DNA from 4 places in the Rhizobium sp. BIGb0125 genome. Region 1 is predicted to be linked to each of the others. Evidence: predicted binding sites of a transcription regulator. Region 1 holds the regulator's gene; each other region holds the start of a gene.
The links. The regulator LexA, encoded in region 1, represses DNA repair genes until DNA is damaged. The targets are predictions, from matches to a motif close to TGTTCNNNNTGTGTTCNG.
Positions count from the first base shown of each region.

Region 2: the regulator LexA is predicted to act here: its motif matches at 3,486-3,503, upstream of radA (DNA repair protein RadA).
Region 3: the regulator LexA is predicted to act here: its motif matches at 3,752-3,769, upstream of M2418_RS07455 (energy-coupling factor ABC transporter ATP-binding protein).
Region 4: the regulator LexA is predicted to act here: its motif matches at 4,696-4,713, upstream of ruvC (crossover junction endodeoxyribonuclease RuvC).

Region 1 is NZ_JANUDV010000003.1:659,094-666,599, forward strand. It holds gene rpsD (30S ribosomal protein S4) at 1-234, opposite strand, end outside; gene M2418_RS11550 (TerC family protein) at 678-1,739, shown strand; gene M2418_RS11555 (ATP-binding protein) at 1,863-3,380, opposite strand; gene lexA (transcriptional repressor LexA) at 3,831-4,559, shown strand; gene M2418_RS11565 (ComEC/Rec2 family competence protein) at 4,664-7,162, opposite strand; gene gltA (citrate synthase) at 7,464-7,506, shown strand, end outside.
Region 2 is NZ_JANUDV010000002.1:405,182-412,687, forward strand. It holds gene M2418_RS05950 (ABC transporter ATP-binding protein) at 1-67, opposite strand, end outside; gene M2418_RS05955 (AzlD family protein) at 164-466, opposite strand; gene M2418_RS05960 (AzlC family ABC transporter permease) at 463-1,191, opposite strand; gene M2418_RS05965 (AraC family transcriptional regulator) at 1,304-2,125, opposite strand; gene alr (alanine racemase) at 2,253-3,419, shown strand; gene radA (DNA repair protein RadA) at 3,534-4,940, shown strand; gene M2418_RS05980 (CvpA family protein) at 5,031-5,618, shown strand; gene purF (amidophosphoribosyltransferase) at 5,853-7,346, shown strand; gene M2418_RS05990 (SDR family NAD(P)-dependent oxidoreductase) at 7,487-7,506, shown strand, end outside.
Region 3 is NZ_JANUDV010000002.1:709,923-717,428, reverse strand. It holds gene M2418_RS07480 (pirin family protein) at 1-409, opposite strand, end outside; gene M2418_RS07475 (exodeoxyribonuclease VII small subunit) at 536-790, opposite strand; gene M2418_RS07470 (histone deacetylase family protein) at 793-1,728, opposite strand; gene M2418_RS07465 (biotin transporter BioY) at 1,774-2,337, opposite strand; gene M2418_RS07460 (energy-coupling factor transporter transmembrane protein EcfT) at 2,342-2,974, opposite strand; gene M2418_RS07455 (energy-coupling factor ABC transporter ATP-binding protein) at 2,971-3,651, opposite strand; gene M2418_RS07450 (winged helix-turn-helix domain-containing protein) at 3,806-4,999, shown strand; gene ribB (3,4-dihydroxy-2-butanone-4-phosphate synthase) at 5,032-6,141, opposite strand; gene aroC (chorismate synthase) at 6,151-7,248, opposite strand; gene M2418_RS07435 (EAL domain-containing protein) at 7,381-7,506, opposite strand, start outside.
Region 4 is NZ_JANUDV010000001.1:280,416-287,921, forward strand. It holds gene M2418_RS01245 (pyridoxamine 5'-phosphate oxidase family protein) at 1-33, opposite strand, end outside; gene M2418_RS01250 (YebC/PmpR family DNA-binding transcriptional regulator) at 224-970, shown strand; gene M2418_RS01255 (LLM class flavin-dependent oxidoreductase) at 1,034-2,032, opposite strand; gene M2418_RS01260 (methyl-accepting chemotaxis protein) at 2,189-4,504, opposite strand; gene ruvC (crossover junction endodeoxyribonuclease RuvC) at 4,756-5,268, shown strand; gene ruvA (Holliday junction branch migration protein RuvA) at 5,298-5,915, shown strand; gene ruvB (Holliday junction branch migration DNA helicase RuvB) at 5,993-7,033, shown strand; gene M2418_RS01280 (DinB family protein) at 7,055-7,506, shown strand, end outside.

The DNA of each region.
Region 1 (7,506 bases):
GTTAGCTTCGTCGTAGGTTGCGCGGAACTGCTTTTCACGCAGTTCACCGTAGTAGCCCTTGAGCTTCTGCTTGGCGCGCAGCTGCGTGCCGAAGTCGCTCATCTTGCCCTTGCGGCGCTGACCGTGCTGGCCAGGACCGTATTCGCGGCGGTTTACTGGGGACTTAGGACGACCCCAGATGTTTTCGCCCATGCGGCGGTCAATTTTATACTTAGACGATTCGCGCTTGCTCATCGTATTTCCTTCTCAACATATTATACCGGTTTGTTGCCAAACCGGATTAAGGAAACACGCCCTCCTCTGAGTTCTGTTGATGAACTCTGACAGGTCTCTCACATTTGCGAATGGAGAAGCCACGGGACATGTCGGTGATGTTGACTACCGAACGTCAGTTATTAAAACTGCAAGGCAGTCAACGAAACACACCGGGCTTTGCGGCCCGGCGTTGATGGGGCTTCTAGGTGGCCTTCATAAAATTGTCAACGAGAAAAAAATTGCATCCCGCCCTTGAAAGCGCATTTTCCTGCACTATTTCCTTTGTCGTGATCAGGACTCGGGCCCCTCTGGCGTATTACCGGACAATACGTGATGTCGAGTCTCTTTAGGTTGGGGCCCACGTTTATTTCTGTCACACGTTCCCCAGCCATATAGCCAACCTGTCCGGCAAAGGTTGACTGATGGACTTTCTGTTCTCGGATTTTCTCGGCACCCCCACATGGATGTGGGCGGTCTTCATTTCTCTCGTTCTTGGCCTTTTGGCACTGGACCTTGGTGTTCTGCATAAGAATTCCAAGGAAATCGGCATTCGCGAAAGCTTGCTGATGTCCGCTTTCTATATTGTCATCGGTTTGTCCTTCGGTGGCTGGATCTGGTACCAGTCGGGCCAGCAGCCTGCCATGGAATATATCACTGGCTTCGTGGTGGAAAAAAGCCTGGCGATGGACAACATCTTCATCATCGCCATGATCTTCTCCTATTTCGCCATTCCGCGCCAATACCAGCACCGCGTGCTGCTGTGGGGTATCTTGGGCGTGATCGTGCTGCGTGGCATCATGATTGCCGCTGGCGCTGCCATCGTCGAAAACTTCCACTGGGTGCTGTACCTCTTTGCGGCCTTTCTGGTGTTTACCGGCCTCAAGATGCTGTTTTCGGCCGATCATGATGAGAACGATCTCGACAACAACCGCATCCTGAAGTTCCTCAAGCGCCACCTGCCGCTGACAAACCGCCTCCATGGCGAAAAGTTCTTCGTCAAGGAAACCGACGAGAAGACCGGCAAGCTGAAAACCTTTGTCACCCCGCTGTTTCTGGCGCTGGTGATGGTGGAAATTGCCGACCTGATCTTTGCGGTTGATTCGATCCCGGCGATCTTTGCGATCACCACCGACCCGTTCATTGTCTATACGTCGAACATTTTCGCGATCCTTGGCCTGCGTGCACTCTACTTTGCGCTGGCTGCCCTGATCCACCGCTTCGCCTATCTCAAATATGCGCTGGCTGCGGTTCTGGTGTTCGTTGGTTCGAAAATCTTCGTGGCTGACATGCTGGGTCTGGCAAAAATCCCGCCTGCCGTCTCGCTTGGTGTGACCGTCGCAATTCTGGTGACCGGTGTTGTCGGTTCGCTGTTTGCCACACGCAAGCAAGCAAAGGCTGTCGAATATTGTCCCGCTTCACAACATCCCGAAACTCCACCATCCTCGGCGCAACGCCGAGGATGGGCACCACAAGATGGCCGGTAACATCAGGCCATGTCTGCGATTTCAGCACGATGATTCTCGGACGCGATCCGAGAATGAACAACAGCAGATGGTCGGGACGCACCCGACCATAAGATAGAATAACGGCTTAAAAAAACAGCAGCCTTATTCGGCTGCCAGCGTCGCCTCATCATCAGCCGCATCCGCATCACCGGGTGCGGTTTTTGCATCAAGGTCCGGAAATGCCACGATACGCTTGCCGGAGAAATCGGCATGCACCACGACCAGTTCCTTCTCCTCGAAATAACCGAGCAAACGGCGTGCACGGCGTGCAGAATGCGTGCCATAGGCGCGAGCAATACGGGCATCAGATGGGCAAGGCTCCTCGCCCAGCGCGGCTTTAACCAGCATCAGGAATACGCCCTGCAGATCGTCGGAGACGTTTTTCGACAGATCGAGTGCCGTTTGCCAGCTTTCACTTGCCGCCATTTCGGCATCAACGCCGGAACGGGTAATTGCCACCTGACGGCGGAATTCCGACAGCGCCATCGGCGTGCCGGGAATGCGGCGCATGCGGGCACGCACCAGAAAGTCCTGATAGAGCACCGCATCGGTGCGATAGGCCGACTGCGGATCATCCAGAATTTCGTAGAGAACGCCTGAAATCTTCTCTTCGCGCTCTTCCGGCGTCATGTCCGAGGCGCTGCTGCGCTGCGGCTGTTCGGAGGCTGGCGTGATCGCCGCCGGCGTCGAGCGCGACAGCTCTGCCAGAATGTCCGTTGTCGGGCGCGGTGCCGGTGGCGTGCGGCGCACAGGGGCGCGCGTAAATTCTTCCGGGTCTGGCGTGAAGATCAGGTCTTCCACGTCCTGCGGTGCATCGGGCAGCGGCATCAGCTTGGGCGATGACGACCGAGCCGAGGTTTCCACAGCACCAATGACGATAGGCAGTGGGCGGCGCGACAGAGCCGGGCCAAGCGCCACGAAATTACCACGCTGCAAATCGCGGAACATTTCCGCCTGACGGCGGTCCATGCCGAGCAGGTCGGCTGCGCGTGCCATGTCAATATCAAGGAAAGTACGGCCCATCAGGAAGTTGGAGGCTTCCGCCGCCACGTTCTTGGCGAGTTTTGCCAGACGCTGCGTGGCGATAACGCCGGCCAGACCACGTTTACGGCCGCGACACATCAGGTTGGTCATGGCGCCAAGCGAAGCCTTGCGGGCATCTTCGGTTACTTCACCAGCCACGGACGGCGCAAACATCTGCGCTTCGTCGACCACCACCAGCACCGGATACCAATATTCGCGGTCGGCATCGAACATGCCGTTGAGGAATGCAGCTGCGGCCCGCATTTGCTGTTCGACATCAAGACCTTCAAGCGTCAGGACGCAGGATACGCGGTGCTGGCGAATACGGTTGGCAATACCGGCCAACTCACCCTCTGTGCGCTCGCCATCCACAACGATATGGCCGAACTTATCAGCCAGCGTCACGAAGTCCCCTTCAGGGTCAATAATGACCTGCTGAACCCAGGGGGCGGATTGTTCCAGAAGCCTGCGCAGCAGATGCGACTTTCCGGAACCGGAATTGCCTTGCACCAGCAGACGCGTGGCGAGCAATTCCTCAATGTCGAGTTTGGCAGCCTGCCCACCCGATAGCGTTCCCATGTCGATGCCGACCTGCAATGCCCTAAAACCTTATACTGTCAAAAATAGATGTTGAATGCCGACTCCGAACGAGCAGCGAACCCTCCCCATAACAGAGATTTCAACGCAATGCTTCCTCGTGAAGGTAAAAATGCACAGGGAATATGCGCTGCCAACCCAATCTGGTGGAGAGAATCAAACGAACCGAATCATGGCACCTTACGATATCAGATCGATAATCATGCCGGTTGGTCGGCTAACGGGCGGTGTTGCGCGCCTCAGCTTTCTGACGGATCGTTTTGTGATGAATTGACGTGAAATCGTTTAAAAAACAGCGTGATAGGCAGCGATTACACGTCTTGGCTGTTTGAAAGAAAATTCACCGGCGCGGCGATTACGAAATATTAAAGCCTTGCGGAACACATATGGAACATATAGTGTATGTTCTGCATTTGTTTCGATTTTCATCAACGGTTGGGGTGCGACTTCATGCTCACACGCAAACAGCAGGAACTGCTTCTTTTCATTCACGAAAGAATGAAAGAATCCGGTGTTCCTCCCTCATTTGATGAGATGAAGGATGCGCTTGATCTCGCGTCCAAATCCGGCATTCACCGGTTGATCACAGCGCTTGAAGAACGTGGCTTCATTCGCCGCCTGCCAAACCGGGCGCGCGCACTGGAAGTCATCAAACTTCCTGAAGCCTATTCGCCAAGCCTCAAACCACAGCGTGGCTTCTCACCAAGTGTGATCGAAGGCAGCCTTGGCAAACCAAAACCGGTTGTCGCCCCTGCTCCGACCCCCGCGCCTGTCAGCGCCAATGATGGCGGCAGCTCGGTATCGGTGCCGATGATGGGACGGATCGCGGCCGGTGTGCCGATCTCCGCCATCCAGAACAACACACATGATGTGTCCGTGCCGGCTGACATGCTGGGTTCTGGTGAACATTACGCACTGGAAGTGCGCGGTGACTCGATGATCGATGCCGGCATCTTTGACGGCGACACGGTCATCATCCGCAACGCCAAGACCGCCAATCCCGGTGACATCATCGTGGCGCTGGTCGATGATGAAGAAGCGACCTTGAAGCGTTTTCGCCGCAAAGGTGCATCGATTGCGCTTGAAGCTGCAAACCCGGCCTATGAAACCCGTATCTTTGGACCTGACCGCGTCAAGATTCAGGGCAAGCTGGTCGGCCTGATCCGCAGATACCACTAAGCGGTCATCAGCAGACCCATATCACTGCCAGGTGACGCGCCAGCGCGTCATCGCTACTGTCGCCGGAAAACGCCCGACAAAACTTGCCTTCAACTCACTTTAGTCTAGTGACGGTCCAGCAGTTGCGAGACATGCGGCGGTACTGCTGTTTCAAATGTCCTGCTGCGCCAGTTGTAATAACGATGCATGGTCCATGGACGGTAGGAACCATACATGGCAGCTGTCATTCTCTCTATCGGCAAATGCCGGTTTGCGGCGGTTGTTGCCTCAGTTGAAAATGTGATCTCCAGCGATCCGGTGCGCCGCAATGTCTGGGCACTGAGCAAAAAGGCGCCGGAGCGGCAGGTTTCAAATGATGTGGGACGCGTGGTGATAACCACAGAACCGATGTCGCAGGCGAGACCAAGATATCTGTTATCCAGCACGGAAATCACCACCTGCCCCTTCGCTGATCTGGCGATGCACCAGCTGTCGCGGCGGCAGGTAAAGGCATCAGATGCGTTTGTAACGGCGGCAGACATCACCTGCCTTTCCGTCTGAATGGTGTGTTCGTCCAGCATCGGCCGTCTTGATCGTGGTGGCGCAGCATCAGCATTGCCAGTCGTTTTGTCATTGGTGTCGTCAGGCGGAGGTTCTGGGACCGGCAGTTCCGGCAGCATGTTTGGCCGAATATATTTGTCAGGTAAGAACAAAGCCCGCGCCCATTGGTCATAGATAAAGCCGAATGGGCGTTGGCTGGTGCTGGCAACCTGATCCTCGCCAACCAGTGCCATCAGTTTCCCGTCCTCAAAAACCACCAGATCGGCATTGTCCTGCTGCCGTGACAGCACAAACAGCACAAGGCCTGCCAACAGGAACACAGCACTTACCCAAGCCAGTCGGGTGCGAAACAGTGTCAGCGCCAATAGGCCAAGCGTTCCAGCGCCCAAAAACCATTGATGCTGTCGTCCGACCCCGGCATCGCCTCCCCATGAGGCCACATAGGTGGCAATATCAATTGTCATCGCCATGCCGTAACCCATGACGGTCAGAAACGGCCCGTCCAGCCCGAAGGGCATCAGCAACATGGCGATCAAGGCAAAGGGCATGACGATGAAAGACATAACCGGCATGGCGGCGAGGTTCGCCGCCAGTCCATAGGTGGTGACACGGTGGAAATGTTCCATCGAATAGATGGCCGTGGAGACCCCGCCAATCAGCGAGGTCACGACAATACCGGCGCAGAAGCTGCCAAAGATGGACAGGCCCTTCAGGGTAAGCGGCGTATGTGTCGTCCGGAATGTTGCGCTGTCTTGTGCGGCGCGCCGCCGTGTCCAGAAACCATACGCGGCGACCAGCGCAATGGTTGCCGCAAAGGACATCTGGAAACTTGGCCCCATGACCTCTGACGGCGAAACGCAGATAATAATGATGGCGGAAATGGCAACATTTCTGAGGCTGATCGAGGGACGGTCAAACAGCACGGCGATCAGCATGATCGACATCATCAGCCATGCCCGTCCGGCAGACACTGCAAACCCTGAAATCAGGTAATAGGCGAGCGTCATGATAAGGGCGGCAAAGGCAGCGATCTTCTTGACCGGCCGCCTCTCGGCAAAACCCGGAAAACAGCTGAGTGCCGTGCGCAAGCCAACGAAGAATATGCCCGATGCCAGCGCCATGTTGAGGCCCGAGATGGCAACGATATGGGCAAGGCCGGACACACGCAGTGCTTCCATGGTGGTTTCTGATATTGCACGCCGTTCATCGGTTATGATCGAGGCGGCAAAAGCGCCGGCGTCGCCGCCAATCGTGCTGCGGATGCGCTCGGCAATGGCGCTGCGCAATTGATAAAGCCCTGTATCAGTCACACTGAGCCAGTGTCCGCGTTCCGCAATGCGGCGTTTGATCGCCTCACTCACCGCAGGCTGTGGCGCTCCATAAAAGAAACCGGTTGCACCTATGCCATTAAAATAGCCGGAAAAGGCAAAGTCATTCAGACCAGGCAAGGCCGGTCCTGAGGGTGGAGACAGGCGTGCGCGGCCGGTAACGCCCTGCCCGATTTCTATCGGTTGATGGCGACTTCTTGATAGTGCCGTGATCTTCTGCGGCGGGCGCGACAGTACAGGGTTTTCAGTCCCGGTGACCGATATGATGTAGCGCCAGTACCCGCGGGCATCCACCTCGCGTCGCTCGACAACACCTGACACAACTGTGGTGACGGGCGTATCGATGGTGACAGTATCCTGCCGCCAGCTTTCCAATTGCGCCAGCAGCATGCCTGCCAGACACAGCGCAACAAGGTTAAGCAATCCTGCCAGTGGTGCCGCGCGGTACCGAAGCGTGAGCGCCAGTGTGCCGGCTAAACAAAAGCCGCCAGCAAGCAGGTAGGGTGACGGTGTCTGAAGGCTCGAAAACCAGATGACGGCACCGACTGCCAGAAAAACCGGAATGCAAAGAAAGCCGTGGCCATAGGCCTTTTCGATGTCCAACATGCGCGACAGCGACGATATCCGACCGGATAAATTCCCTGCCGTTGCAGACTGTTCATAAACCTCTGCTACCCCGCCCTGATATCGTTGCAGAGCAAAGGAATCACCCTCACCGGGGAGATCAAGTCTCAACGGTTCCTGCTGTCGCAATTCTTGCGATGGTCTTACAGTCAAACCCGCAGCTCCCCCGCCGGACAGGGGGTAATTTGCAACCGGCACAACAACAATGCAACCACTTATATTTTAAGGAAGCATTGACCTAATATGAAACAGTCAAACGCCAAAAGCCTAGTTTTTGGCACAAGTTGATACCGCAACGCACAATTTGCCTTTTGGATAGCTTGGCATATGGCGCAGGATCAGATAGCTATCCTGAACGCTTAACGCCTAGATGCCTCACGGCATCCAAAACGCATGTTCTCGGAGGATTATGATGACGGAAAAAAGCGCTTCTATTACGCTCGGCGACAAGACAG
Region 2 (7,506 bases), on a different contig from region 1:
CATTCTTCCAGTAGTCAGCATAAATGCGAAGAAGCGGCCCGATTGCAGCGCTGTAATTATTCCGCATAAACGGCACTCCCCAGGTTGAGACAACTCAAGGTGAATAACCGCAGTAAAGGTCGCGGGCGGGTATTTCAACCCGCAGCAGCCTCAGGCGGGGTTTTCAAAAACCGATTGAACGCAGGACTGCGACCGTTGCCACGCCAGCAAAAGCTGCAGGCAAAAGTGACAGGCGAAGTGCGGCAACGGCCGTTACCAGACAGGCAATGCTTTCCGCCGTACCGGTTGACAAGGCGGTTGGCGTCACCACGGCCATCAGCACCGCTGGCGGCACCGATGACAGTGCCTTTTTCATGCGTGGGCCGGGATTGGTGTAGCGGACCAGCAGCAAACCGCCCATACGGGTGCTTACCGTTGCCACCATCATCGCAAGGATGGCAAAAAATGTTGATGTATCAAGGCTCATGCCGGTTGCTCCGCATCAGCCTTGTTCTCATCCGGCAAAGTTTCCGTCCGCCCAAAGGCTGCAACTGCCAGCCCGGCAAGCGCGCCCGTGGCAATGTACCAGGCACCGGGAATGTAGAGGTGTGTCACCCATGAGGTCAATGCACTGGCCAGCAGCACAAGTCCGGTTTCGGTGCCCTTCCAGAACCCCATCAGCAATACAATGAACACGGCGGGAAAGGCAAAGTCGAGCCCGATCACCGTCATGTCGCCCATGACCGAGCCAAGCAAGGCGCCGGCGAGTGTCGAGACATTCCAGACGGCGTAGATCGACAGCGCAGCACTGGCAAAAAAAGCCGGTGTCAGCCTAGCCTTCATCGCACGGAATTCTGACAACGCCCAGGATTCGTCCGTCAGTACCAGCATGGCGGCATATTTACGCCAGCCGTTGAACCCATCCAGCTTCGAGGCGATGGACGCACTCATCAGCACGTGGCGCAGATTGACCAACAGAGCGGCAAAACCGAGCGCCACCCAGCTTGCCGGATGGGTCCATAAATCCATTGCAACGAACTGCGAGCCGCCGGCAAAGACAAACAGCGACATCAGGCAGGCCTCGAGTGCCGACAGACCCTTTGAAACCGCGACCGCACCAAACACCACGCCAATCGGTACCATCGCCACCAAAAGCGGCGCTGCGGCCCGCAACCCCGCCAGCACGTCACCCGACTTCACTATCTTTGCCATCACCATCTCCGATATCCTGGGAGATGGCAGGTAGAGAAGGATGATGGGTGCGTCTTGAACAAAAGTGATGGGGACAGAGAACACCACGGAACCGTTGCCAGACGATTTGGTCTCAGGCAGCGCGGAACTGACCCGGTGTAATGCCGGTGCGCGCCTTGAAGTGGCGAGTGAAATGCGCCTGATCGGCAAATCCGCATTCCAGTGCTACAGAGGCGGGATTATCACCCAACCGCAGCAAACGACGCGCCTTGCGAATACGCACATCCGTCAGATAGGCGTGCGGCGTGATGTAGAATTCCTTGCGAAACGCCCGGATCAAATGCGCGCGGCTGAGCCCGGCAATGGCCGCTAGTTGTTCCAACCCGATGTCGATCTCGCAATTGTCGGTGAGATAATCCCTTACCCGGTAAACCGCTGTACGTTCGCGCGTTTCCACCGGCAGGATGATCGTGCTGCCGTGGCGACGAAATAGTTCTGCCAGTACGCTGAACATACCTTCATCGGCCTCCAGCGCACCGGACTTCTGCTCGAGTCGCTGATGGGCAATCTGGAACGCGGCAGCCATTTGCGGGTCTTTTGGCAAAAAGCGCGGGAAAGACGGCGTGCCATGAAACGCCCTGCCCGTCACGTCCTCAATCACCTCCTGCAACAACTCCATGTCGGGATAGATCATCCGGTAGCGATAACCTTCACCTCCCGGTGCACCATCATGGATCTGGCCGGGATTGATCAGGTAAAGATTGCCGGGACCAGTCTGCTCTCGGGTGCCATTGATCGTCGATATCTGCGAGCCGGATTCGATGGCGCCAATGCTGAAGGTCTCATGCGCGTGCGGGGAATATTCATGCGTCAGGAAAGTCGCGCTCAGGCACTCCATATGCTGGAACCGCCTGTCGCGCCAGAAACGCGTGGTTTCCGTCGTGGCAAGCGGCATATCGTCAAGGGCCTGTTTCTGCGAAACGCTGTGCATAGTGAAAGAATAAAGCAATCCGTCATTACCGTCTTGAACAAAAGTGATAGGCTTTGGCTCAAATAGTTTTTGAGCAGCATTGCGAGACAGCATGACCGATTTCGACGATAGCCTTTCCGATTATGACGAATTCGAGCATGCGCCGCTGCGGCTGACTGTTGATCTCGGTGCACTGGCGGATAACTGGCGCGACATGAAAAAACGCTCCGGCAAGGCGCGGACCGCCGCCGTGGTCAAGGCTGACGCCTATGGCATGGGTATCGAAGATTGCGGCACCACGCTGTACCATGCCGGGGCACGGGACTTTTTCGTGGCAACCGTTGCCGAAGGCGTGACACTGCGTCCGCACGCTCCGGAAGCACGTATCTTCGTGCTGTCAGGCATCTGGCCAGGACAGGAAGCGCATTTCTTCAACAATGATCTTGTGCCTGTCGTCGCGTCGGAAGAGCAGTTGGCTTTTTGGATGTCGACGCTCGCCGAACGGGGTGATCATCCATTCGCCCTTCATGTCGATACCGGCTTCAACCGTCTTGGATTGCCGCTGGATGAGGCACTGTTTCTGGCCGACGATATCTCGCGACCAGCCAGCTTCGACCCGGTTCTCGTGCTATCGCACCTAGCATCGGCGGACACGCCCTCTTCCGCCATGAACAAGGCACAGCTTGAATCATTCCGTAAGGTTAGCGCTGCTTTCGAAGGTGTCGAATCAAGCCTTTCAGCTTCTGCTGGAATATTTTTGGGTCCAGACTATCACTTCGATCTGACCCGTCCCGGCATCGCGCTTTACGGCGGCGAAGCCGTCAATGACGTGGATAATCCGATGCGCCCGGTCGCCAAGGCGGAAGCGCGCATCATTCAGGTGCGTGAAGCCGGTGAAGGACAGACCGTCAGCTACGGTGGCACTTTCCTGCTCAAGCGCGCCAGCCGCCTTGCCATAGCATCAGTCGGTTATGCCGACGGTTATCAGCGTTCGCTTTCCGGTTCCGGCATTCCTTTGAGGGAAATGGGTTATGGCGGCGCCTATGGTTTCATCAACGGCCACCGGGTCCCGGTTGCCGGTCGCGTGACCATGGACCTCACCATTTTCGATGTCACCGATGTGCCCGAAAATGCCGTGCGCGCTGGAGATTACATTGAACTGTTCGGCCCCAATGTACCGGTGGATGAGGTCGCGCGTGCGGCAGGAACCATCGGCTATGAAATGCTGACCGGCCTTGGTCTGCGTTATGAGCGGCAGTATTTGTTCGACGGCGAATAATTAAAACCGCACCGCCTTTAAACAACAGGCTTGCAAAGCCGACGGCAGGCGTTTATCCCGGCATTAAGTTCTTTATTTGTTCTCATTCAAGATACTGCCGGGAGCCACAACCGCATGGCCAAGACCAAAACCCAATTCGTGTGCCAGAACTGTGGCACGGTGCACACCCGCTGGGTTGGCAAGTGTGAAGGTTGCGGTGAGTGGAACACCATCATTGAAGATGACCTGATGGGTGGCATCGGCTCAGGGCCCGGCAAAACACCCAAGAAAGGTCGTCCGGTCGCTTTGACGGCACTATCAGGGGAATCCGAAGAAGCGCCGCGCATTGCAACCGGCATGGACGAGTTGGACCGCGCAACCGGTGGCGGTTTCGTCCGTGGCTCGGCAGTGTTGATCGGTGGCGATCCCGGTATCGGCAAATCGACGCTGCTGATGCAGGCCGCCGCAGCCCTGTCGCGACGTGGCCAGCGTATTATTTATGTCTCGGGTGAAGAGGCCGTGGCACAGGTTCGTCTGCGTGCGCAGCGTCTGGGCGCGGCACAAACCGACGTGCTGCTGGCGGCAGAAACAAATGTCGAAGATATTCTGGCAACCATTTCCGAAGGCAAGCGCCCGGATCTGGTGATTATCGATTCTATCCAAACCCTGTGGAGCGACACGGCCGATTCGGCACCCGGTACAGTCACCCAAGTGCGTACCGGCGTACAGGCGATGATCCGTTTTGCCAAACAGACCGGTGCCGCCATGGTGCTTGTTGGCCATGTGACCAAGGAAGGCCAGATTGCCGGTCCGCGTGTTGTTGAACACATGGTGGATGCGGTGCTTTATTTTGAGGGCGACCGCGGTCACCACTACCGAATCCTGCGGACGGTGAAGAACCGTTTCGGACCAACGGATGAAATCGGCGTGTTCGAAATGTCCGACAAGGGCCTGCGGGAAGTTTCCAATCCATCCGAGCTTTTTCTGGGTGAACGCAACGCAAAAGCCCCGGGCGCTGCGGTTTTTGCCGGCATGGAAGGCACCCGCCCTGTACTGGTTGAAGTGCAGGCGCTGGTGGCAGCCACGTCTCTCGGCACCCCGCGCCGCGCCGTAGTCGGTTGGGATTCGTCACGCCTTGCGATGATATTGGCGGTGCTGGAAGCCCATTGCGGGGTGCGACTTGGTCAGCACGATGTGTACCTGAATGTCGCTGGCGGTTACCGCATCTCGGAACCGGCCGCCGACATGGCTGTGGCTTCCGCACTGGTTTCGTCGCTTGCCGGTCTTGCCCTTCCGGCCGATTGTGTTTATTTCGGCGAAGTCAGCCTGTCAGGAGCGGTAAGACCCGTTTCGCACACGGTGCAGCGGTTAAAGGAAGCGGAAAAACTGGGCTTTACCCAGGCACTGCTTCCGACAGCATCGGCGGAATTGCCTAAAACCGGCAACGGCCGATGGGCAGAAATTGAAAGCCTGCCGGATCTCGTTGCGCGCATCGCAGGTTCCGCCAACCGCTTCAAACAGGTTGAGGAAGATGAATATTGATCCTTTCGCTGGCTAAGCCTGTGGTGTAAGAGGATCGCAAACAGGCAAGACGGTGCTTTGATAAAGCCCCGCGACCTTTGGAGCTGGTATATGCCCATCACGATTTTCGACGGTATTGTTCTCGCCGTTGTACTTTTCTCAGCCGTTCTGGCCATGGTGCGCGGTTTTTCCCGCGAAGTTCTGTCCATAGCAAGCTGGGTTGGTTCGGCTGCTGCCGCCTACTATCTCTACCCGGTTCTGGTGCCTTACGCCAACAACTACACCAATGACCACCGCATCGCGATTGCCGGTTCGGCAGGTGTGGTCTTTCTTGTTGCGCTGATCGTTATTTCGTTCATCACGTCCAAGATTGCCGACTTCATCATCGACAGCCGCATCGGCGCGCTGGACCGCACGCTTGGCTTCCTGTTCGGTGTGGCCCGCGGCCTTCTGCTGCTGGTCGTTGCACTGGCATTCTGGAACTGGCTGGTTGACGTCAAGATCCAGCCGACATGGATGACCCAGGCCAAGTCCAAGCCATTCCTCGACATGCTGGTGCAGAAGCTGGAAGCTGTGCTGCCAAGCAACATCGAGCCCGAAGTTCTAGACCGCATCATGGGCCGTAATCAGGACGCGACGACGGAACAGGCGCCTTCTGAAGAGGCCCCTGCAACCAACGCACCGGCAACAAACAATTGACACTGTGTTGCGTCTTGCGTGATACGCAAGACGCCTTACATGTGGTATGGTTTTTTCAATAGAGCAGTAACGGACCTTCCCGGAGAAAGATTTCACCGGTCAGGTCTTTGTTTTTTGGGCGCATGACTTTCAAATCCACGACTATTTGAAGGTTGGGCGAAGATCAAAATATTACAGTACCTCGAACGCTTGATGACATGAAGCACGGTACTGTAGGGAGCAAAGGCAAGACGCATGAACCAGCCGCTTTCGCATTCCACGATCAAAGATGTTATCGATGGCGACACGCTGCATGAAGAGTGTGGCGTGTTTGGCATTTTGGGGCATGAGGACGCAGCTACGCTGACCGCTCTTGGCCTGCATGCCTTGCAGCATCGTGGACAGGAAGCCGCCGGTATCGTTTCCTTCGACGGCAAGCGCTTCCATCAGGAACGCCACATGGGTCTGGTCGGTGATCATTATACCGACCCTGCAACCCTCTCCCGCCTGCCCGGCCATATCGCCATTGGTCACACTCGTTATTCCACGACCGGCGAAGTGGCGATGCGCAACGTGCAGCCGCTGTTTGCCGAACTGGAAGAAGGCGGCATTTCGATTGCCCATAACGGCAACTTCACCAACGGCCTGACCCTGCGTCGCCAGATCATCGCTACTGGCGCAATCTGCCAGTCGACCTCCGATACCGAAGTTGTGCTGCACCTAATCGCCCGTTCGCGCCACAGTTCAACATCCGACCGTTTCATCGACGCAATCCGTCAGATGGAAGGCGGTTATTCGATGCTGGCCATGACACGCACCAAGCTGATTGCCGCACGCGACCCCACCGGTATCCGCCCGCTGGTCATGGGTGAACTGGACGGCAAGCCGATCTTCTGTTCGGAAACCTGTGCGCTCGACATTATCGGCGCCAAGTTCGTGCGCGATGTTGAAAACGGCGAAGTGATCATTTGCGAAGTGCAGCCGGATGGTTCGGTCACTATCGACGCCCGCAAGCCAAGCAAACCGCAGCCAGAACGCCTGTGCCTGTTCGAATATGTATATTTTGCACGCCCTGACTCCGTGGTTGGCGGCCGCAACGTTTACACCACCCGCAAGAACATGGGTATGAACCTGGCCAAGGAAGCGCCGGTCGAAGGTGACGTCGTTGTGCCTGTCCCGGATGGCGGCACGCCTGCAGCGCTTGGTTTTGCCCAGCAGAGTGGCATTCCGTTTGAATACGGCATCATCCGTAACCACTATGTCGGCCGTACCTTCATCGAGCCGACCCAGCAGATCCGCGCTTTCGGCGTCAAGCTGAAGCACTCTGCCAACCGCGCAATGATTGAAGGCAAGCGCGTTGTGCTGGTCGACGATTCCATCGTTCGTGGCACGACCTCTGTAAAAATCGTCCAGATGATCCGCGAAGCAGGTGCCAAGGAAGTGCATATCCGTGTTGCCAGCCCGATGATCTTCCATCCGGACTTCTACGGCATCGACACGCCTGACGCCGACAAACTGCTGGCAAACCAGTACGCCAATGTCGAGGACATGGCGAAGTTCATCGGTGTGGATTCGCTGGCCTTCCTGTCGATCAACGGCCTGTACCGCGCCGTTGGTGGTGAGGACCGCAACAATGCGCGTCCGCAATTCACCGATCATTACTTCACGGGTGATTACCCGACCCGCCTTCTCGATCAGAACGGCGAGGCCATGGGCAGTAAGATATCGATGCTGGCCAGCAACGGCTGATAAACCAAGCTTTAGCCCGCGCCCACTGCGCGGGCTTTTTGTTTGTGGCAGTTGCTTTGCGACCTTCTGGCCTATTGCCGCCCATGTCGCTTCCTCATAAGACGGCAGTCACAGACTGATTTACTCTTCGGGGGAGACACATGACCATCGACCTTACTGG
Region 3 (7,506 bases), on a different contig from region 1:
TCTGCAAGCCGGACATCGAAAGCGGATGCCCGCGCAGGTTCTCCGGTGTGCGCTCCGAATGAACAATGCCACGACCGGCCGTCATCAGATTGATATCGCCGGGGCGAATGACCAGTTCGGTCCCCAAGCTGTCGCGATGTTTGATCTCGCCGTCAAACAGATAGGTGACAGTCGAAAGGCCGATATGCGGGTGCGGTTTCACATCCAGCGCTTCACCGGCTTTCAAAATGGCAGGGCCCATACGGTCAAAAAAGATGAATGGCCCGACAAGGCGTCGCTGGCGGGTGGGCAGTGCCCGGCGCACTGCAAAACCGCCAATATCACTCGAGCGTGGAATGATCAGGTTTTCGATCGCGTCGCAACTGAATGCATCACCGGCGGCAGGATCGTTCCCGGGAAAAAAGGACATCGTGTATTTTCCTTCTTATTTCCCGGCAAACTAGCACAGATGAACGGAATTGGCAGAGCACGTCTTGTGAACAGCGTGTACTGTTTTTGAACGGATCAACTTAAAGCGGAAATCCACCTGAACGACTTATTCGCCGTCGAGCGGCTCAACACCTTGTGGTGCACCATTCCGATCAAGGCGGATTTTTTCGATGCGCTTTTCTGCGGCGGTCAGCAGGTTCTCGCAATGCTTCTTCAGGGCTTCGCCACGTTCGTAAATCTTGATGGAATCATCAAGTGCAACATCACCACGTTCAAGACGGGCCACGATGCTTTCCAGTTCCGCGACAGCTTTCTCGAAAGAGTAGCTGCTAACATCGGTTGCGCTGGTCGTGTCCGTCATATTCAACCCTTCATCATTCTCAAAATATGCATGGCCGCCGATTCCGCCAGCCCTTCCAGATCATAACCACCTTCAAGCAGGCTGACGACCCGGTTCTGACAATATTTGTCCGCCATCTCCAGAAGTCGGCCCGTTGCCCAGTCGAAGTCATCGCCAACAAGATTGATATGCGCCAGCGGATCGCGGTAATGGGCATCAAAGCCGGCAGAGATGATAATCAGGTCCGGCGAAAAATCGGAGATCGCCGGCAAGACACGGGATTTGAACGCCTCACGGAAATGATCGCTGCCGGTGTTGGGAGACAGAGGCGCATTGACCACGTTGTTCTTCACGCCGGTTTCCTTCTTGTCACCGCTCCACGGATAAAGGGGCATCTGGTGCGTGGAGCAAAACAGCACGGAAGTGTCTTCCCAGAATATATCCTGTGTGCCGTTGCCGTGGTGAACGTCCCAATCGACAATGGCCACGCGTTCAGCACCATGCACTTTCTGTGCGTGGCGTGCGGCGATAGCGGCATTGTTGAACAGACAAAAACCCATGGCTTTTGACGTCTCCGCATGGTGGCCGGGAGGGCGCGATGCCACAAACACGTTATCGGCGGCGCCGGAAAACACATCATCCACCGCCGCCATAGCCGCGCCAATGCCGGTCAATGCGGCCTTGAGGCTTTTCGGTGAAGCATAGGTGTCGGCCTCAAGGCGGTTGATACGGCCTTCCTCTTCCGGAATTTCCCGCATCACGCTCAGAAGATGTTCTTCCGGATGTGCCAGAAGCACCGCGTCCTCATTGGCCTGCGGCGCCTGCTTGCGCTCCAGCCCGCCGAAATTCGGGTGCTCCAGCGCAATGTTGAGCGACCGTAACCGATCGGGGCGCTCAGGGTGCCCCTCTGGTGTCAGGTGTTCAAGAAAAATGGGATGCTCATAAAGACGTGTGGCCATGGTCTATCCAGGTGTCTTTTAAAAAGGTGAAGCTGAAAAAAGCGGTCAGACGCGTTGTGGCAAAAGCGGATAACCCGCCAGAACTGCACGCCCTGCAAGTGCCGCCAGAACAGCCTTGAGAACGTCACCTGGAATGAAGGCCAGCGAACCAAGGAAAGCTTTTTCCAGACCCGTGCCGGCCGCGTAACCCAGATAAGGCACACCGAAAGCATAAAGCACCACAACACCGCCGGTGACGCTGGCAATGAAGAAACCAACGCCTTGGACCAGACCGGACTGCTGACGATTGACCAGTTTCTCCGAGAGGTAACCGGTGACGAAGGCAGCAAAAATCCAGCCGATCAGATAACCAGTTGTCGGCGTGTTGAAAATCGACAGACCTCCGCGACCGCCCGACAGTACCGGCAGGCCGATGGCGGCAATCAGGATCGTCAACAACACGGCCAGCGTGCCACGTTTTGCGCCGAGCACGACACCGGCCAGCATCACACCGAGCGACTGCGCCGTAATTGGAACGGGGATAATGGCGACCGGAATTGGCGGCAGCAATCCAAGCGCAATAATGATCGCTGAAAACAACGCAATAAGAACGAGGTCACGGGTCTTCATGGGTTTAGTCTCCCCTCAAAATATCAGGAGATGAGGTTTGGCCTCTGAAACCGCGCGCGTCAATGGCGTCGGCAATCGCATCCGCATCCTTCAACGTCATAATAATCAGCGGAACAAGGATTGTGTGCAATTTCGCCCGTATCCCGCGTGCCCGATGGGCGTCCTGCAACAACTCGTAGCGGTGAACGACCTCTGGTACGAAGCGAATAACCAGCCCAACCGCAAGGCCGATGTCGGCAGCCTTGGCCAGTCCCAGTTTTTCCAGGGGACGGATGGCTAGCGTGATTTCGTCCATGAACTGCGAGATACTGACACTTGCCGTTATCGCGGTTGCCAAGAGCGTGAGCGCAGTCAGACGAAAAAGAGAGATGGTGGCTTCCAGCGGTGAGGCAAACACGAAGCTAAACAAGGCGATTACCGTAATCGTCAGCATGACCGGCCGCAGACGCGATAGGGTTTCTTTCAAGCCCAGATGTGCCTGCCACAACACGCCACCACCGACCAGTAGCCCGACGGCCAAGAGAAAGGGATCGCGCGTCATGAAAAGTGCAATGCTGAACAGGGCAAGCGAAATCAGTTTGACGCGTGGCGACAAACGGTAAAGCCAGCCGGTTCCCTCAACGTGCAGGCTTCTCATGACAAGGCCAATTCGCGGTAGAGGCTGATGGCATTAGCAGGTGACGTATCGGCATGCAGACTACCCTGATTGAATACCAGCACACGATCGAAAGTTTCCAGCAGGGCAAGATCATGGGTGATGACAATCAAGTCCTGCTCCAGCCCAGCCATTGTTTTTTCCACAAGCGCACGGTTCTTCAGATCAAGCTGGTTGGTCGGTTCATCCATGATCAGGATTTGTGGGCCGGTTATCGTCAATGCGGCCAGAGCCACCAGCTGCAACTCGCCACCGGAAATCTCATGAGCGCGACGGTTTGCCAGATGTTCGATGCCAAGACGTTGCAAAACGGCTTCAACTGCGGCATTCAGCGCCGCCTTGCTCAGTCCGCGGTTTTTCAACCCGAAAGCAATGTCATCGCGAATAACGGGCAGAATGATCTGGTTTTGCGGGTTCTGGAAGATAAAGCCGACCTGCCGCAAAACGGCGACATCATCCTTGACGGTGTCGAGCCTATTGACCGTGACGGTGCCGCTTGTTGGTTTGGTCAATCCGTTGATCATGCGAGCAAAGGTGGTTTTGCCGGAACCATTCAACCCGATAATACCGATACGGTGTTCTTTCAGCGTCAGGCTCAGAGGGTGAAGGGCAGTGCGGTTTTCAAACCGTGCGCCCGCCTGGTTAAAGCAGATGTCCAACCGCCACGTCTCCTGAAATACGATCATTCTTGTTCAAGCTTACGCGGAACGTTTGGAGCATCAGAACGGACCTGTAAAGGGTTCAGCAGTGGCGATCATTAAGAACAAAAAAAGAACATTGATTTTCAGATTTTATCGCACTAACGTTTCGACCATGGCGATTGAGATTGAAAATCAGATGGCACGACGGTTGTTTCTGGCGAAGCAGGGGCTTTGTGCCGCGCCTGCACGTGCCATGGACAAACAGGGCCTGTTGCAGCTTGTCGATAATATCGGCTTCGTTCAGGTGGACAGTATCGCTACCGTCGAGCGCGCCCACCATCAGATCATCTTTTCACGCAACCGCACCTACAAACCCAAACATCTGACCGAACTTCTGGAAAAGGATCGGTTGCTTTTTGAGCATTGGACGCATGATGCCTCCATTCTGCCGTCTCGATTTTTTCCCTATTGGAAACACCGTTTCCGCCGCCGCGAACCGGGTATGATTGAGCGCTGGACCAGATGGCAGGGCGAGGGGTTCCGTCAGGCTGTTGAGGAAACCTACGCACGGATTGTGGAGAACGGTCCGGTCATGTCACGTGACGTGAAGGCCGAGGATCATAAGTCGGGCGGTTGGTGGAACTGGCATCCTTCCAAAACTGCCTTGGAATTTCTGTGGCATACCGGCAAGCTGTCGATTTCTGGCCGGGTGAACTTCCAGAAGGTTTATGATCTGACGGAACGGGTATTACGCCCTGATCATCACGAATCGGATGTCGATCATGATGCGTTTCTTGACTGGGCCTGCCGCGAGGCACTCAAACGGCTTGGTTTTGCAACCTCGGGCGAAATCGCTGCCTTCTGGGATATCGTGACACCGCAGGAAGCTAAGGCCTGGGTTGACAGCCACCGCAATGAATTGACCGATGTGATCCTTGCGTCAGCTGATGGTAAAAAACTGCGTGCCTGTGTCGCCTTCCGCGACATTGAGGATGATTTGCAGGCAGTGCCTGAGCCGCCAAGTGGCATTCGTGTCCTCAGCCCTTTCGACCCGTTGCTACGCGACCGCGCTCGGGCGGAACGACTGTTTGGCTTTTTCTACCGTATCGAAGTGTTCGTACCCGAACCCAAACGGCAATACGGTTATTACGTGTTTCCGTTGCTGGAAAAGGACCAGATGATCGGCCGCATCGATATGAAGGCGGATCGCAAGCGCGGAACGTTGGACGTAAAGCGTCTTTGGCTGGAGCCGGGTATACGCGGTTCTGCCGGGCGTTTTGACAGGCTGGATGCCGAACTAAAACGTCTGGCACGGTTTACCGGTGTCGAGAGCGTCAATTATCTGGAGGGCTGGAAAGGGGACTGATCCCCTTTCACCGGTAATCTAAAACTCTGCAATCAGCAGATTTCGGTCTCTGTGATATTGATACCAAAACCCTCAAGGCCGACATAGTGACGCTCACGGCTGGCCAAGAGCTTGATCGAGCTAATGCCGAGGTCTTTAAGGATTTGTGCGCCGAGACCAATTTCCAGCCACTCATGTTCGCGTGACCGCGCCTGTGCATGATCCTCGTCAATGGCTGTCTTTTTGCGGTTGCGGCTTGGGTCACTTGCTTGACCAACACCGACAGAGCCTTCACGCAGGTAAACGATCACGCCGCGGCCCTGTTCAGCAATTTTTTGCATATAGTGCTGCACCGGTTGCTTGTTGCCGAAGATATCGTCAGCAACATTTTCAGGATGCAAGCGTACGGGAATATCGACGCCGTCACGAATATCACCAAAGATGATCGCCATGTGCTGCATCGGATCCCAGGGCAGCGAATAGGTCTGCGCCTTGGCAGGACCATAGGGCGTTTCGATGGTAAATTCAGATTCCATGTCCACCAGCGTTTCTTTGCGCTGGCGATAAGCAATGAGATCGGCAACCGAAACCTGCTTCATGCCATGGGTCTCGGCAAAAGCTGAAACCTGCGGGCCACGCATAACGGTGCCGTCATCATTGACCAGTTCACTGATCACGCCAATCAATGGCAGGCCCGCCAGCTTGCACAGATCAACGGCTGCTTCGGTATGGCCGGAGCGCATCAAAACGCCGCCTTCACGCGACACCAGCGGGAATATGTGGCCGGGGCGGGTAAAGTCGGCCGCGCCGACATTGGGATTGGCAAGGTTGCGAACCGTCAATGTACGGTCATCGGCAGAAATACCGGTCGTGGTGCCGTGCTTGAAGTCGACGGAAACGGTGAAGGCCGTGGTGTGTGCGCTATCGTTTTCTGCCACCATCGCATTGAGGTTCAGGCGTTTCGCCTCCTCACGTGGCATTGGGGCACAAACAATGCCGGAGGTGTGGCGCACGATGAAAGCCATTTTTTCTGCCGTGCAATGCACGGCAGCAACGATCAGGTCACCTTCGTTTTCACGATCGTCATCATCCATGACAACAACGATCTCACCGGCTTCGAAGGCGCGGATTGCTTCAACGACACGCTTTTGATCATAGGCCATGTTCAGTTCCTACTTCAGACGGCCGGTCTGGCCGCGGTCCCGCAGATAATGATCGGCAACAGTGCACGCCACCATCGCCTCGCCAATCGGTACGGCGCGAATACCCACGCATGGGTCGTGACGACCCTTGGTGCGAAGATCGACGTTCTTACCGTCAGCATCGATCGACTGACGCTCGGTCAGAATGGAGGAAGTTGGCTTGATGGCGAAACGTGCCACGATGGGTTCACCGGTCGAGATGCCGCCGAGAATACCGCCAGCATGGTTGGACAGGAATATCGGCTTGCCGTCATTGCCCATGCGCATCTGGTCGGCATTTTCTTCACCGGTCAGTTCGGCAGAGGCAAAACCTTCACCGATCTCGACACCCTTTACGGCATTGATCGACATCAGATTGCTGGTGATATCTTGATCGAGCTTGGCATAGATAGGCGCGCCCAGTCCGGCCGGCACATTTTCAGCGACCACTTCGACAACCGCACCAATCGACGAACCGGCTTTGCGGATGCCGTCGAGATAGTCTTCCCAAACCGGAACCATCTCTGCGTCAGGGCAGAAAAACGGGTTCTGGTCGATCTGGTTCCAGTCCCAGTTATCTCTGTTGATCTTGTGTTTGCCGATCTGCACCAGTGCGCCACGCACAGTGACCTGCGGCAGAATCTTGCGCGCCAAACCACCGGCCGCCACACGGGCTGCCGTTTCACGCGCTGAAGAGCGGCCACCACCACGGTAATCACGAATGCCGTATTTCAGATCATAGGTGTAATCGGCGTGCCCCGGCCGATATTGGCGGGCAATTTCGCCGTAATCCTTAGAGCGCTGATCGGTATTTTCGATCAGCATGGAAATTGGAGTGCCGGTGGAAATGAATGTTTCGCCATCCTCATCCAGCATCACGCCGGAGAGTATCTTGACGATATCGTCTTCACGACGCTGCGTCACAAAACGGCTTTGGCCGGGTTTGCGCTTGTCGAGATAATCCTGAATGTCACGCTGGGTAAAACGGACGCCGGGAGGGCAGCCGTCAACGACACATCCCAAGGCTGGACCGTGGCTCTCGCCCCAGGTGGTAACGCGGAAAAGATGACCGAAAGTATTGTGCGACATGTATTCAGACCAAGGCAATCGCGACCGTTTGTGAAGGGCGCATTGTTGATGAAAGCAAAGCTGTCATAGTGGAAAAAGGAAAGAAGGCAAAAGCCTTTCTTCCCGTGCGGCAAGAGAAACGGCAATCAAGCCTCAGGAGGCCATCGACCAGACGCCGGATTTCGCCTGTGCGGAAAAGTCTTCTGCGCTCAGCGGTTTGGCAAAGGCGTAGCCCTGCAACAGATCACATCCCATCTGTGCCAACATGGTAGCGTGATC
Region 4 (7,506 bases), on a different contig from region 1:
CGGTGCCTCACGAGCTTCGCTAAGACTTACCATTCTGTTGTCCTTTCTGCCTTTTCCCAAATGGGCGTTAATGCCGCATTTTTTTGTTTCCGGTCAGAAAACGAACGAACATTGCGTTCCGTTCCAGTACGTGATGGCATTTCAGTTTGCCAACAGGCTTGAATGAAAGGCGCTTCACACTTATAAGGCCGCATTCCAAACAAATTATCGGATCAGGGGTGCCATGGCTGGCCATTCACAGTTCAAAAACATCATGCATCGCAAAGGAAAACAGGATTCGATTCGTTCGAAGATATTTTCCAAGCTCGCCCGTGAAATTACCGTCGCGGCCAAGACCGGTCTGCCAGATCCGACCATGAACGCTGCTTTGCGTCTGGCCGTTCAGAACGCCAAGGCCCAGTCGATGCCGAAAGACAACATCGACCGCGCCATCAAAAAGGCATCGGGCGCTGATGCTGAGAACTACGATTATGTTCGCTACGAAGGTTACGGTCCAGGCGGCACGGCTGTCATTGTTGAAGCTCTGACGGACAATCGTAACCGCACGGCATCGAATGTTCGTTCGATCTTCACCAAGGCTGGCGGCGCGCTCGGCGAAACCGGTTCGGTGTCCTTCTCCTTCGACCGCGTTGGCGAAATCACCTACAAGGCATCGGTTGGCGATGCTGACAAGGTAATGGAAGCTGCTATCGAAGCTGGCGCTGACGATGTGGAAACCACGGAAGATGGTCACACGATCATCTGCGGTTTTGAAGCGATGAACGAAGTTTCCAAGGCGCTGGAAGGCGTGCTCGGCGAAGCTGAAAGCGTCAAGTCAATCTGGAAGCCACAGAACACGGTTCCTGTTGACGAAGACAAGGCCGAGTCGTTGATGAAGCTTATCGGCAACCTTGAAGACGATGATGATGTTCAAAGCGTTTATTCGAACTTCGAAGTGTCAGAAGAAATTCTGGCCAAGCTGTCGGCCTGATTTTTCCGCCATCAGAGTTTTTTTAAAAAAAGCCCCGGTTCGACCGGGGCTTTTTTGGTTTTATCAGGATTTAGAGAACAGGCCGTCCAGCCCGGCGAACACTTCGATCGATCGCAGTCGGGCATCCACATCGTGGATTGGTGTCGAGATAATCAATTCATCGGCAGCGGTCACCCGAAGGAATTCTTCAAGCTGACGGTGGACAGTTTGCGGCGAGCCGACCATTGCATATTGCAACGTGTGATCGACATTGATGCGCTCCATTTCATTCCACAACTCATCCATATCGGCCACTGGCCTTGGGAAACGTTTGCGTACATTACGGCGCAGATTGATGAATTGCTGTTGCGCCGAGGTGAAGTGATATTTCGCCTCTTCATCAGTATCGGCCGCAGATGCCATGACACCCACCATGACATAGGGTTTGTCGAGTGTTGCCGATGGCTGGAAGCGTTCACGATAAATGGCAATTGCGTCCATCAACATGTCAGGCGCAAAGTGTGACGCGAAGGAATAGGGCAGGCCGAGGGCCGCCGCCAAATGGGCGCTGTAGAGGCTGGAGCCCAGAAGCCAGATCGGCACGTTGGTATCGGTGCCCGGCACGGAAAAGATCGCCTGATCCTCGCGTTCTGGTCCAAGATAGCGCTGCAATTCAATGATGTCGTGCGGGAAGGTGTCTACGCCATTGTCCATGTTGCGACGCAGGGCACGCGCGGTGCGCATGTCGGTACCCGGTGCACGGCCAAGGCCCAGATCGACACGGTCGGGGTATAGCGCCGCTAGTGTGCCGAACTGTTCTGCAATGACCAGCGGCGAATGGTTTGGCAACATGATACCGCCAGACCCGATGCGGATGCGTGAGGTAGCAGCACCGACATGTGAGATAACCAGCGATGTTGCCGCGCTTGCGATACCTGGCATGCCGTGGTGTTCGGCCAGCCATATACGTTTGTAACCCAGTTCCTCAGCCTTGACGGCCAGATGACGGGAGTTGCGCAAGGCATCGCTTGCCGTTTCTCCCTCGCCGATGGGGGAAAGATCTAAAATTGAAAAGGGGATCATCGGCGGCTCCTGCATATGCGAATTGTTGTTGTGCAGGATGTAAGGTGCGTGGACACTATTGCCAGAGTGTGAAAGCGTAATTGTATGAAGGATCAAAAAAATTGGGGCTTCAATTGAAGCCCCAATCCGGTTTCTGATCAGAGCGGGGAACCCACTTTATCCGGCGCGTCGCAAATGTTGGCTGTGGTTGCCAGCGAATGCATCGGTCGAAGGTGCCAGCACGAATTGGCTGAGCTTGCTGTCCATTTCTCCGGCCTCCGCTGCAAGATTGTGAATGGCAGCTGTGGTTTCTTCCACCATAGCGGCATTCTGCTGCGTCATAGAATCAAGGCTGGAAACAGCCCGGTTGATTTCAAGCAGTGTGGTTGCCTCATCGCGGGTGGATTCCATGATGTCGTGGATACGGCTGTTGATTGTTTCAACATGGCTGCCGATGCCGGAAAGCGAATTGCTGGCCTGTTCCACCAGTGAAACACCGCTTGAGACTTCGTCGGTCGATTTCTTCAGGAGAGCCGTGATCTCCTTGGCTGCGGTGGCAGAGCGTTGCGCCAATTCACGCACCTCCTGGGCTACCACGGCAAAGCCTTTGCCTGCTTCGCCCGCACGGGCAGCTTCCACACCGGCATTCAGTGCGAGAAGGTTGGTTTGAAAGGCAATTTCATCGATCACACCGATGATCTGGTTGATCTGTCGTGACGAGGCCTGAATGGCTTCCATGGCCGCTATCGTCTGCCCCATGATCTTCCCGGAGGATTGCGTTTCGGCGTTGGCATCCTTGGCGATCTTGCTTGCCTGCTCGGCGCGCGCGATCTGGTGTTTGACGGCATCGGTAATGGCGTTGATGGCACTTGCCGTTTGCGTAATCGAAGCGGCCTGTCGTTCCGTGCGTTCGGCCAACTGGTCTGATCCAACACGCATTTCTTCTGAGCCGCTGCGCACAGCCTGCGAATTGCCACCGATTGAGTGCAAGGTGTCGCTGAGGGTTGCCAAAGCCTGATTGAAGTTCAGCCGCAGGCTTTCAAGCTCCTGTGGGAAGGGCTTTTCAATACGGTAGGAGAGGTCACACTTGGCAAGGCGGTCCAGCCCCTGATCAAGAGAGTGGACTACCATTTGCAATGTTGCGGCCTCAGCCTCACGTTCCACCAGGTTCTGCCTGCGGGTTTCCTCGGCTTCGGCACGGGTGCGGGACGTAGTGTCTTCCAATTCGCGCTGCTGAATCAGCTTTTCCCGAAAACTGCCGAGCGCCTTGGCCATGGTGCCGATTTCGTCTTTTCTGTCCTGCGCGGTGATTTCAGTTTGCAGGTTGCCATTGGCAACCTCGCGCGTGAGGTTGGCGAGTTTCGACAGCGGTGCAAACAGCCGTCTGGAGAACACGGCCGTGATCAGGCACATGGCGATCAGTACACATATGCCTATGACTGCCAAAGCGCTGGCAATAGAGAACGAGCCTGCATCCAGTTCGCTTTGCAGGATGCTTTCAACGGCAAGATAGGTCTGGCCATTAAACTCGATCGGCCGCGCATAGGCGTTGGCCTTGGCATTGCCGCGTTGGATTTCGGCGACCGTCATACTCTTTTCAGCCATTGCCTTTGACTGGAAGGTAAATGGTGCAGGATCGAGATTGGTCAGCTTGCCCTGATCAAGGCCGATTGCCGAACCGTCAGCAGACAAAACGGCAGACTGTTCAGAACTTGCCGGTGCAATACCCTTAGCAAGCAACTGTACGAAAACATCGCTGTGAACACGGAAAAGGACGACACCCTTGAAGGCTTCGAACTTCATGACTGGTACGGCAAAATAAATATCGGATTGACCGGTTGCCTGTTCTACCTTCCAGCCGGAGAAGCTGGAGGCTGCGATATCACCAACCGCTTTGCTGGCGTTTTCTGCCGCACGCGCAAAGGCGACCCCCAATCCGGTATCCTTCCAGGCCGCATCCGTGGTGTTTTCCGCGAAGGACGCGTCCTTTTTATAGGAGTAATAGACGGTGCCTGATGTGTCGGCAAAAAGGATATCGCTGAAAGGTGTGCCTTTCAGGTAGGTGGCAATGTCAGTCTGGGTTTTTTCGTGGGTGGAGTAATAAAAACCACTCGGATTTTCCGGTTTGATCAGCTTTTCGCGTTGATCCGCAGGGTTGGGATTTTCCGAGATGAATACCCGTTTCAATTCAGCCTTGGCATCTCCGGAGTTTTTCTGGACCGTTCCCCAGCCACTACGCATAGAAACCACAGCCATTTGCAGGGCTTCGATTTTTGCGATGGAATCGGCCTGGTTTTGCAGTTGCTCCAACCTCTCTTTCAGCATGTCGCCACGGAAGGTCAGCACACTTTCCATGGCGTTCTGGGCCTGCTCTTGTAGAACGCTACTGCTGCTTCGGTAAGCCAGCAGGGTCATGAGCGAGATGGAGACGAACATCAGTGCCAAAAAAATGACCAGCACTTTTGATGAGATTGAATGAAACCTGTTTAACATCAATACGAGCCTATGCCTGTCTGGAACAACCGCAGACCAACAGGCCACAGGGTTGCCAGTGCCAAGTGAAGTTTATGCTTCTTGTTTTATTTGGAACGACAGGCGGTGCCCGGAATTCCCCTCTATTTTTGATGCGCAGCATGCGGACAGGAATTTAAGTGTTGGTAAATGCTGCAGTGCAAATTTATCAATGTTGTCGTTTTGTTCACTTCTCGCTGGCAGGTATTTGTTGCTGACGATAGAGTGAGACCATGCAACAGACGATTCGCATCATAGGAATAGACCCCGGCCTTCGCCGCACGGGGTGGGGGATTATCGAAACACTGGGCAACAGCCTGCGTTTCGTCGCCTCTGGAACAGTGACATCTGACGGCGATATGGATCTGGCTTCGCGCCTTTGCCAGTTGCATGACGGACTTGCCGAGGTGGTGCATTCCTACACACCGGATGAGGCGGCGGTTGAACAGACCTTCGTCAACAAGGACGCTGTGGCGACGCTGAAACTGGGACAGGCGCGTGGTATTGCCATGCTCGTTCCGGCACGCGCCGGGTTGCCCGTCTCCGAATATGCGCCGAATGCCGTCAAGAAATCGGTGATAGGTGTCGGACATGGTGACAAACAGCAAATTCACATGATGCTGAAAATCCTGATGCCGAAAGCTGAGTTCAAGGGTAACGATGCGGCGGATGCGCTGGCCATTGCCATCTGCCACGCACATAATCGCGGTGGCGACCGCATGCGTCGCGCGCTGGCGGCGGGTTGATATTTTTCACTGTTTAAACGGGCGTTGTCATGATCGGTAAACTCAAGGGCACAATTGAAGAAATCGGCGATGACTATGTCCTCGTTGACGTGCATGGTGTCTGTTACGTCGCGCATTGTTCAGCGCGCACACTGTCCAGGCTTGGCTCGGTGGGTGAAGCCATTGTGCTGTTCATCGAGACCTATGTGCGCGAAGACCAGTTGAAACTGTTTGGCTTCATGTCTGCGCTGGAGCGGGAATGGTTCAACCTGCTGCAAAGCGTGCAGGGAGTGGGCTCCAAGGTGGCGCTTGCAGTGTTGTCGACGCTGTCACCTTCGGAACTGGCCAATGCCATTGCGCTGCAGGATAAGACCGTTGTGTCGCGTGCACCCGGCGTGGGACCAAAGGTTGCCATTCGCATCATGACCGAGCTTCGCAACAAGGCGCCTGCCTTTGCTGGTGAGGCATCCGGTTCGATTGGTCTGAAACAGGAACTGGGTGAGGGGGCAGCGCCTGCGCCGGTTGCCGATGCCGTATCGGCTTTGACCAATCTGGGCTATTCGCGCGATCAGGCTGCCAATGCGGTGGCGGCGGCGCTTAAAAATGGCGGTGAAGACGCCGACAGTGCCAAGCTTATTCGCCTCGGGTTGAAGGAACTGTCCCGGTAAGGCAAAAGAACAACATCAAAGGCATCTGTTTTGACCCGGTGCCGTCTATTCTCTGCAATGAAGATGGAATGCGCTGAATGAGCGATGCCACAAGACTGATATCGGCGGACAAGCGTGGCGAGGATATCGACACAACCTTACGCCCGCAATCGCTCGACGAGTTTACCGGGCAGGCAGAGGCGCGCGCCAATCTGAAGATCTTTATCGAGGCAGCCAAGAACCGTGGTGAGGCTTTGGACCACGTACTGTTCGTGGGACCACCCGGACTTGGCAAAACGACACTCGCCCAGATCATGGCCAAGGAACTGGGCGTCAATTTCCGTTCGACATCCGGTCCGGTGATCGCCAAGGCCGGAGATCTTGCCGCCTTGCTGACCAATCTGGAAGAACGCGACGTTCTGTTCATCGACGAAATTCACCGGTTGAACCCGGCCGTCGAAGAAATCCTTTACCCTGCGATGGAAGATTTTCAGCTCGATCTGATTATCGGTGAAGGGCCAGCTGCGCGTTCGGTCAAGATTGACCTGTCCAAGTTTACGCTCGTTGCCGCGACAACCCGACTTGGCCTGCTGACCACGCCATTGCGTGACCGCTTTGGCATTCCAGTCCGTCTGTCCTTTTATACGGTCGAAGAGCTGGAGCTGATCGTTCGCCGTGGTGCGCGACTGATGGGCCTCGGCATGACCGATGAAGGCGCGCGCGAAATTGCCCGTCGTGCACGTGGTACGCCACGTATTGCCGGCCGCTTGTTGCGGCGAGTGCGTGACTTTGCCGAGGTTGCCAAGGCGGAAGCCGTTACGCGGGAAATCGCAGATCAGGCACTGACCCGTCTTCTGGTTGACAATATGGGGCTCGACCAGCTCGACATGCGTTATCTGACGATGATTGCCGTCAACTTTGGTGGCGGTCCGGTGGGTATTGAAACTATTGCCGCCGGATTGTCAGAACCACGTGATGCGATTGAGGATATTATCGAGCCCTACATGATCCAGCAGGGGTTCATTCAGCGCACGCCACGCGGCCGCGTGTTGACGGCAACGGCATGGAAACATCTGGGGCTGCAGCCACCGAAGGATATGGAGGCGGCACAGTTCCGCCTGACACTGGAGGATGACTGAGGCTCGTTTGAAGGAGAGACCATGAACATTTACGATCCTGTCCGCGGCTTTCGTAAACTTGCCTTTAACAATGCGCTGGCCAATTACCGTCTACATCAGGCTTGTCGGCAATTGCAGCCGGGAGAATTTGAGGCGCCGCGGGTTTCCTTCTTCCCGTCCATTCGGTCGACACTCAATCACATCCTCGTTGTCGACCGATTTTATATCGATGCGTTGCAGGGTGGGAGTTTGGGCCCCGCTGCATGGGCTGACCCCGAACCCTACAAGAACATTGACGACTTGGCCATTGAGCAAGGCGCTTTGGACAAGGTTCTCATCACGCTTACTGATGATCTCACCGCTGAGGAGCTCTCCTCCGAGGTCCTCATTCACCGTCAGCAGCGTATTCAGCGTGAACGGTTTGACGACGTTTTGCAGCACGTCTTTCAACATCAGACGCATCATCGTGGCCAGGTGCATGCAATGTTGGCTGG